4 regions of the Vibrio sp. Vb1554 genome follow, and region 3 is predicted to be linked to each of the others. Evidence: predicted binding sites of a transcription regulator. Region 3 holds the regulator's gene; each other region holds the start of a gene.
The links. The regulator CRP, encoded in region 3, controls carbon source genes, mostly activating them, when cyclic AMP is high. The targets are predictions, from matches to a motif close to TGTGANNNNNNTCACA.
Positions count from the first base shown of each region.

Region 1: a site for CRP is predicted at 959-974, ahead of R8N28_RS04035 (glycogen/starch/alpha-glucan phosphorylase). Genes of this name have one in related genera too.
Region 2: a site for CRP is predicted at 1,212-1,227, ahead of rppH (RNA pyrophosphohydrolase). Genes of this name have one in related genera too.
Region 4: a site for CRP is predicted at 1,486-1,501, ahead of ectA (diaminobutyrate acetyltransferase). Genes of this name have one in related genera too.

Region 1 covers NZ_JAWPOJ010000003.1:113,143-115,349, forward strand. The annotation lists gene malT (HTH-type transcriptional regulator MalT) at 1-503, opposite strand, end outside; gene R8N28_RS04035 (glycogen/starch/alpha-glucan phosphorylase) at 1,238-2,207, shown strand, end outside.
Region 2 covers NZ_JAWPOJ010000008.1:143,361-145,567, reverse strand. The annotation lists gene ptsP (phosphoenolpyruvate--protein phosphotransferase) at 1-534, opposite strand, end outside; gene rppH (RNA pyrophosphohydrolase) at 537-1,058, opposite strand; gene mutH (DNA mismatch repair endonuclease MutH) at 1,678-2,207, shown strand, end outside.
Region 3 covers NZ_JAWPOJ010000049.1:1,929-4,135, reverse strand. The annotation lists gene R8N28_RS22680 (phosphoribulokinase) at 1-597, shown strand, start outside; gene crp (cAMP-activated global transcriptional regulator CRP) at 838-1,470, shown strand; gene R8N28_RS22670 (DUF1338 domain-containing protein) at 1,607-2,207, opposite strand, start outside.
Region 4 covers NZ_JAWPOJ010000038.1:21,939-24,145, reverse strand. The annotation lists gene ectB (diaminobutyrate--2-oxoglutarate transaminase) at 1-817, opposite strand, end outside; gene ectA (diaminobutyrate acetyltransferase) at 852-1,385, opposite strand; gene R8N28_RS21320 (BCCT family transporter) at 1,700-2,207, opposite strand, start outside.

The sequences.
Region 1 (2,207 bases), on a different contig from region 3:
GCAGTGCCCAGAGGCGGCGCTGCACGACTGGTTACCACAACGGTGAGGTTGTCTGGCATGTGCTTTAAGAAGAAACGCATGGATTCATGGATTTCATCATTCGTGATTAAATGGTAGTCATCAAGTACCACGTAGCACTCTTGATGAAAGTCAGCCATTTCAGCGAATACTTCGCTAAATAGGGAGCGTAAAGACGAGATCTGACGTTTTTCCGCCAGTTTTTGTGCGTTAGCGCAACTGAAGTTGGTGGCTTTGTTTAATGCTTGAAGCAGATAGTTTACAAAGCGAAAGCCGTCGTTATCGCTGTCATCAATGCTGTACCAACCGACGTTTGGCTTATCGGATAGCCACTGCGCTGCCATTGTTGTTTTTCCGTAACCTGCTGGGGATCGGAATAAAACCAATTTGTAGTAAGGCGCTTGCTGTAGTAAGTCCAACACTCGTGGGCGCACGATGGCATTGTGCAGGCGTCCTGGTCGAGTAAGCTTAGATGGAATCCACATTAGTAGTTATGTCCTTATTTATGTATACCCAAATGGCAGCAACGTGATCATTCTAGTAAAGCCCCCTTGAAAGCCGTCTTACTGAATGATGTCATCAGCATCAAAAACACTGTTTGAATGCCGGATAATGTCGCTACTGTTGGGGCTTGCGTCCGTCTGAAAAACCATTCCATACGGTCACTTAGATATGAAAGCTAGCGAAAACTAGAAATAACTCACATCGCCTAATTCTAGTTTGTATAAAAAGCGTACAATCCTGTGAGCTGAGTGGGATGTTACGACATCAGAAATGTTCGTTACTTTGATCCACTTCCTAATTCTCAAGGGTTGATGGATTTACCATCAACTACGCCCTTTATTTGTGATTGTCGTCACTTAAATATCGTTTGTTTCGTTAGCGTTAAGATCGCGTTGCACATAGATTACGAAAAGTTCTTCTACGCTGACCGAGTTAATGTGACCGATATTACAATTTTCACATCATCAGATGAGTGGACTATAAAAAGCGTCATGAACGGGTTTTAACCTTTCTCACATTCCATTGTGATCAAAATCACTAAGAACTGGTGCAAAGTTCACTTTGTTGAGATTTGGATCACTAACCTAGCAATGGTACCCCCTCTACGCCCTCAGCCCTCCTCCTTCAAAGGATGAGAATTAGGAGGATGTTTATTCACAGAGGTAAATGCACGATGTATGGCAGATGAATTACCAAAAGACGTGAGAATTTCGTAATGAAACCTACTCAACAAAAACAATTTGACAAGAAGTCGTTCCAAGAAAGCGTAAAGAAACACCTATCTGTAACTTACGCTCATACGATTGAAAACGCAGACAGCCGCGCATGGTACCTAGCAATGGGGCATGCTCTGGCTGAATTTACTACTCTAGATTTGCTTGCGACAGAAGAAGATCCACGCATTAAAAGTGCGAAGAGCGTTAACTACCTTTCGCTAGAATTCCTTATCGGTCGTTTGACTGGTAACAACCTAATCAGCATGGGTCTGTACGAACAAGTAACAGAAGCAATGGCTGAACTAGGTTACAACCTAACTGATCTGCTAGAAGAAGAGCGCGACCCATCATTGGGTAACGGTGGCCTTGGTCGTCTGGCTGCGTGTTTCATGGATTCATGTGCGGCACAAGAATTCCCAACTGTCGGCTATGGTTTACATTACGAATACGGTCTATTTAAACAGTCATTCAAAGATGGTCGCCAGCAAGAAGCACCTGACGCTTGGCGCGGTGTAGAAGGCTACCCTTGGGAAATTGCGCGTCCAGAACTTGCGCAAGAGATCGGTTTCTACGGTCACGTTGAAGTGATTAACGAGAACGGTAAAGAAGTTCGCAAATGGGTACCAGGCATGACAGTAAGAGCAATGCCTTGGGATCTTCCAATTGTGGGTTACGAATCAGACACGGTTTACCCGCTACGTCTTTGGGAATGTCAGGCGATTGCACCATTCTCACTAGCAAGCTTTAACAATGGTGATTACTTCGAAGCTCAGCACGCACTGATCGACGCAGGTAACATCACTAAAGTGCTTTACCCGAACGACAACCACGAGAAAGGTAAAACACTGCGTCTAATGCAGCAGTACTTCCACTCAGCAGCGTCTGTACGTGACATCCTACGTCGCCACGAAGCTGCGGGCTACTCGCTAGCGGATCTACCTAAGCAAGAGACTATCCAGCTTAACGATA
Region 2 (2,207 bases), on a different contig from region 3:
AGTAGACGCAGGCAAACCTTTTAATACCGTGGGTTTAGATGCTAACTGCCAATGCCCAAGATTCTGCGCATGTGCAATGAGCACCGCTAACTGAGCGGATAAGGTAACAAGAAACGATTCTTCCATTTCACTAAACAAGCGCGGCGTTTTTTGTTGGATCACCAACACACCTAAAACTTGTTTACGATGAATGATTGGAGTAGCTAAAAAAGAGTGGTAAATCTGTTCGCCGAGTTGAGGAAAGAATTTGAACTCGGGGTGTTTTGAGGCTTCGGCAAGGTTAAGGGGTTCAGCGCTTCGTTTTACCAACCCAACCAAGCCTTCATTGAAGTTGATATGAATACTATCACCTTCAAAAATAAGGCCTTGAGTTGCCATTAACTCAAGGCGCTGCATTTCTTCATTAGCAAGATAGATAGTACAGCACTCAGTACTAAGGGCAGCACAAGTCTCTTTCACCAATATATCGAGTGCCAGATGCACATCATCGACCCTGGAGACTTTCTCAACTATTTCCCTTAGCTGACTGAGCATGATTATCCTCTACGTTGCTTTTTTCTTTTCCCTTTCGCTTTTCTCTCTCGAAAAGGCATGGCTAAGGATGCAAATTCTTTCATCGCTCGTCGATAAACATCTCGCTTGAAAGAAACAACTTGCCTAACTGGATACCAGTAACTTACCCAGCGCCAACCATCAAATTCAGGGGATTTTCCGCGTTGCATATTAATGCGAGACTCATCGCATTCTAATCTCAGCAGAAACCATTTCTGTTTTTGGCCGATACAAACAGGCTTGGAGTCCCAACGCACCAATCGCTTTGGTAGCTTATATCTTAACCAATGACGACTTGTTGCAATGATCTTAACGTCTTTTTTCGTTAAACCGACTTCTTCGTATAACTCCCTGAACATGGCTTGTTCAGGGGTTTCACCTTCGTCAATCCCACCTTGTGGAAATTGCCATGAGTGTTGCCCGTATCGTTTAGCCCAGAAGACCTGACCATGGTTATTACATATCACAATACCAACATTAAGTCGGTAACCATCGCCATCTATCACTGGCTAACCTCTATGAATAAATTTTTTATTACCGTGATTTTTCCACATATCCCCATTACTAGCAAACTTACTGATGTGATATGAGCAAGATTTATTACCTTTTCAGCATTTTTGGATATCTTTTAATCAAACCATACCTTATCAACACAAGAGTGAGACATTGCCCACATTTATTCACCTTTTCTGTGAATAACTTTGTGAAGAATTCAATTCAAATGAGTAATTCAGTTCAATCCCATCAAATGAAAAACAAATGAATAAACAAAAAAACAAACATAAAGCATTGATAAAAAAGTATTTATTTTTAAAAATAACGATAATTCGATCTTCAATTTCTTGATGATCTTTTCACCAAACTCAGATCGGTCAAAGATCCACCAACAGGCTATTTATCCACACTTACCTGCTATTCGTTTAGATGATTACAACAAAATCAACCCCAAAAATGCATTTTAACCCCTGTTTATTCATACAGACCTCGTCAGGATCTTATCAATACCTCCTCCACCTGTGGATAAGTTATGAATTGATCGTTCTTACACCGCCTCGGTGAAATCTTAAACAGTAGATTTGGTCGGAGTTTGATAAACTATATTTTTTGTAATACCACCTTGTAACTATGAAACCAGAACCACAAACAGAAGCAGAGCTATTGGAACGAGCGCATGATATGGCAGGACTCAGTTTTGCTGAGTTGGCCGCCGAGGCGAATATGATTGTTCCTGAAAACTTAAAACGTGATAAAGGTTGGGTGGGTCAATTACTCGAATGGCACTTGGGCGCTCCAGCTGGCAGTAAACCTCAACAAGATTTCGCAAAACTAGGGATCGAGTTGAAAAGTATTCCGATCAGTTACTCTGGCAAACCTTTAGAAACAACCTTTGTTTCTGTGGCCCCCCTCACTGGTGTTCATGGTCTTACATGGGAAACAAGTCATGTTCGAAACAAGCTATCTCGTGTGCTTTGGGTACCCGTAGAAGGAGAACGAGAAATCCCACTCGCTGAAAGACGTGTGGGCAGTCCACTCATTTGGTCACCAGATGAAGAAGAAGAACGGATTTTGCGAAATGACTGGGAAGAGTTAATGGAGATGATCGTCTTGGGAAGATTTGATCAAATTTCCGCCAGACACGGAGAAGCGCTGCATCT
Region 3 (2,207 bases):
GGCAGCGTGCGCCGTTATCTGCACACGTTTGACGAAGCGGTTCCCTACAATCAAATGCCAGGCACGTTTACACCGTGGCAAGACTTACCCGAAAACAGCGACGTGCTGTTTTATGAAGGGTTACATGGTGGCGTGGTGGATGGTGATGTTAATGTTGCTCAACATGTGGATTTCTTAATTGGCATGGTGCCGATTGTGAACTTAGAGTGGATACAAAAATTCGTACGCGACACTCGCGATCGCGGCCATTCGCGTGAAGCGGTAATGGACTCAATCGTGCGATCCATGGACGATTACCTCAACTATATCACTCCTCAGTTTTCTCGTACTCACATCAACTTCCAGCGCGTACCGACCGTTGATACTTCCAACCCACTTAATGCAAAAGGCATCCCTAGTTTGGATGAGAGTTTTGTGGTGATTCGCCTACGCGGTATCAAGAATGTCGACTTCCCATATCTGCTGGCCATGATTGATGGCTCATTCATGTCACGCCACAACACGATTGTCGTACCCGGCGGTAAGATGAGCTTTGCAATGGAGCTCATAGTTCGGCCTATCCTACAACAGCTCATCGAAACAGGGAAAATTGGCTAAAAACCTGCCTGCGAAGATGTTTACTTTTCATACCGTGATCATGTGCACAGTTTTGCTTACAAAATCTCAATCATGGCACGATTAAAATCAAGAAATCGTTTTCGAAAAAGGATACTATTTCTTACCGAAACACAAGAGAGCTTGCAGCATATAAAAAGTGCTCTTATTCTAGTAGGCCTAATTCAGGCTTAGCTAAAATATGGATAGCGCAAGCGTACCCTGCAGAGGAAGTGAGATATTATGGTTCTAGGTAAACCTCAAACCGACCCAACATTAGAGTGGTTTCTTTCACACTGTCATATTCATAAGTACCCTTCAAAGAGCACGCTAATTCACGCGGGCGAAAAGGCAGAAACTTTGTACTACATCGTTAAAGGTTCTGTTGCGGTTCTTATCAAAGACGAAGAAGGTAAGGAGATGATCCTTTCTTACCTAAACCAAGGAGACTTTATTGGTGAACTTGGTCTATTCGAGGAAGACCAAGAGCGCACAGCTTGGGTTCGTGCTAAATCTCCTTGTGAAGTTGCTGAAATTTCTTTCAAGAAGTTCCGTCAGCTTATCCAAGTAAACCCAGACATCCTAATGCGTCTTTCTGCGCAGATGGCTCGTCGTCTTCAAGTAACTAGCCAAAAAGTGGGTGACCTGGCGTTCCTAGACGTAACTGGTCGTATCGCTCAGACGCTTCTGAACCTTGCAAAACAACCAGACGCAATGACTCACCCAGACGGCATGCAAATCAAGATCACTCGTCAAGAAATCGGTCAAATTGTTGGCTGTTCTCGTGAGACAGTAGGTCGTATTTTGAAGATGCTAGAAGAGCAGAACCTAATCTCTGCTCACGGTAAAACCATCGTGGTTTACGGTACTCGTTAATCTCAAACTAGAGTGACACGAACAAAATTATAAAAGCCACCAATGGCAACATTGGTGGCTTTTTATTTGCTCATGACCAAATGAGATAGGGTGCAGCGAACACTAATGAGTAAGCTTAACAGGTTAACCCTAAAACTTAGCCATTCGTACTTTCAAAGATTTTGTCAGCTGAAGCGGCCACGAAACCTGGGTACAAATCACCATTTTCCATCGGATAGCGCTTAGCAAATTCATAAAACCCGCCAGGGATAATTTCAGTGCCTTCGCTAAAACGAACCGCTACTTTATCAGCCATGGTCGATGACTGCTCTAGCAACACCTCAGGAGTGCCCTTCACTTCACCACCATTTTCATTAATGGTAAACCCAGCGGTACGCAGATGATCGTTTACCTGCTTCACTTCTTCATATTCATTGAGTTGGTTAACGCTCACCGTGAAGTGGTTTGCTCCGTAACCATGCGCCGCAAGCCAAGATGCGTACTCACTTTCTTTAGCCAACGTTTGGTAATCAGCAAAGCTTAAATCCCACAAGCGTCCACCATGTAAGAATGCGCTATCGTTCAGCTTGTCAGCATCGACTTGTGCCACCAAATTTTTCACAATCTCTTGTAGCTCAGGCGAGCACTCTTCAACTTTTAGCTCACTAATAAATACTTTAGGTTGCTTCGGATCTGGGTGCTCATAGTGCTTAGCAACCAGCTTTTTGCTTTCGAAAACGTAATCACCACACGCCTTG
Region 4 (2,207 bases), on a different contig from region 3:
CAGCCATCGGCAAACCGTAACCACCGATCGACTTCGATAGCGTCACGATATCCGGTTGGATACCAGACGGCTCGAAACTAAAGAAAGTACCGGTACGTCCACAACCTGCTTGAATGTCATCGACAATCACAAGAATGTCATTGGCTTTACAGATTTTGCTCAAACGTTGTAACCACTCGTTTGAAGCAGCATTTAAACCACCTTCACCCTGCACAGTTTCAAGAAGTACAGCGGCTGGTTTATCCATACCTGCAGAGTTATCATTTAGCATGGTTTCGAACAGCGCGAGACCATCTACGCCAGCGTAACCTTCAAATGGAATACGAGTGACGTTACTTAGGCTAGAACCGTTACCTTGTCTGTGATGCTGGTTACCCGTTGCAGCCAGTGCACCAGCAGTACAACCATGGAAACCGTTAGTAAACGCAACGACGCTGTCGCGGCCTTTTACTTTTTTAGCCAGCTTCAATGCCGCCTCAACAGCATTAGTGCCTGTTGGGCCCGTAAACTGAACCTTGTAATCCAAGTTTCTTGGTTTAAGGATGTAAGTATCCAACGCTTCCAGAAACGATGCTTTCGCTTCTGAGTGCATATCCAAACCGTGAGTAATACCGTCCATTTCAATGTACTCAAGCAACGCTTGTTTTAGTACTGGATTGTTATGGCCGTAATTTAGAGATCCCGCTCCAGCAAGGAAGTCTAAGTATCGTTCACCTTGTTCTGTTTCTAGCCAGCAGCCTTTCGCTTTACGAAAAACGACCGGGAAATTGTTTGAATATGAGCGTACGTTGGATTCCTGCTTTTTGAAAATATCCATGATGAGACCGTTTTTAATTCCTATTGTTTGAGGATTATTTGAGAGGAATGCGATACAAATATTCTGTATCGTGTTTGCCTTTAAAGTGAGCTTCTTCATCCAAAAATGTGCTTACTTGGCCAGAATTGCCGTTCATCGCATCTAACTTTTTGAACAGTGCCCAAGAGGCTTTATTATCTTCCGTGATGGTAGTTTCTACCGATTTAACACCGCCTAATTCCTCTCGGGTGAGAAGTTCTTTCAACATGCGGAATGCTAAACCATGACCTCTAAAGCGAGGTGAGACTGCAACTTGCCAGACAAATAAAACGTCTTGCTCGTCTGGTTTCTGATAACCGGAAATGAAACCTGCGATTTCGCCTTTTTGCTCAACCAAAATACTGGTTTTGCTGAAATGCGTAGACTGTAGGAAATTGCAATAAGATGAGTTCATGTCCAATGGAGGACAGTCTGCAATCAAGCTGTAAATGTCGTCACCATCAGAGATTTTAGGCTCACGAAAAATCCATTTTTTACTTGAGTCTTCTCCAATCTCTGGATAAAGGACCCAAGGTGCTGATGTGATCATGTGAAAATACATATCCTTTGAGGTCTAATTAAATTTCCTTTTTATTATGGGCATCCCTCGCGACTAAAAATCAAATAATCCGCCTTTTTATCGGCATTTTTGTGACACGGCTCACAAAAACAAACCTATTAACCAAAAGTTAAAATAGTTTGAGGTCTAATTTATTAAATAGTCACCCAAATGCGCAGTACAAAAAACAACCAGAACAAGACCGTTTTCCATGCTGTTCATTTCTCAGAGAAAAATAGAAATCCAAAAAAAAGCGGCATGCTTTCGCATACCGCTTTTATCAATAATTTAACTGCTGATACTAGTTATTTTGATTTCTTAGAAACCGCCTTTGGACGAGGTTCATCCATCAAACCTTTTATCAAAGATACCGTTGCAACAAGCAAAACAATAGTAAATGGTAAACCAGTCGTCACCGCCATTGCTTGAGCAGCAGCTAGACCACCACCCAACATCAATGCAATCGCAACCAAACCTTCAAACGTACACCAGAACACGCGTTGTGGCGTTGGTGCATCGACCTTACCGCCCGCAGCAATAGTATCAATAACCAGTGATCCTGAGTCAGAAGAGGTAATGAAGAACACCACGACTAAGATAATGCCGACAAAAGATGTTATCTCAGCCAATGGCATAACATCTAACATGGCAAAAAGTTTTAAAGGTAGTTCTGCGTTAAACACCGCCTCGTAGCCATCATTAACGTATTGGCTAATTGCGTTACCGCCAAAGGCCGTCATCCATAACACACAAACTGAAGATGGGATAAGAATAACGCAAATAATAAACTCACGAACCGAACGACCGCGAGAC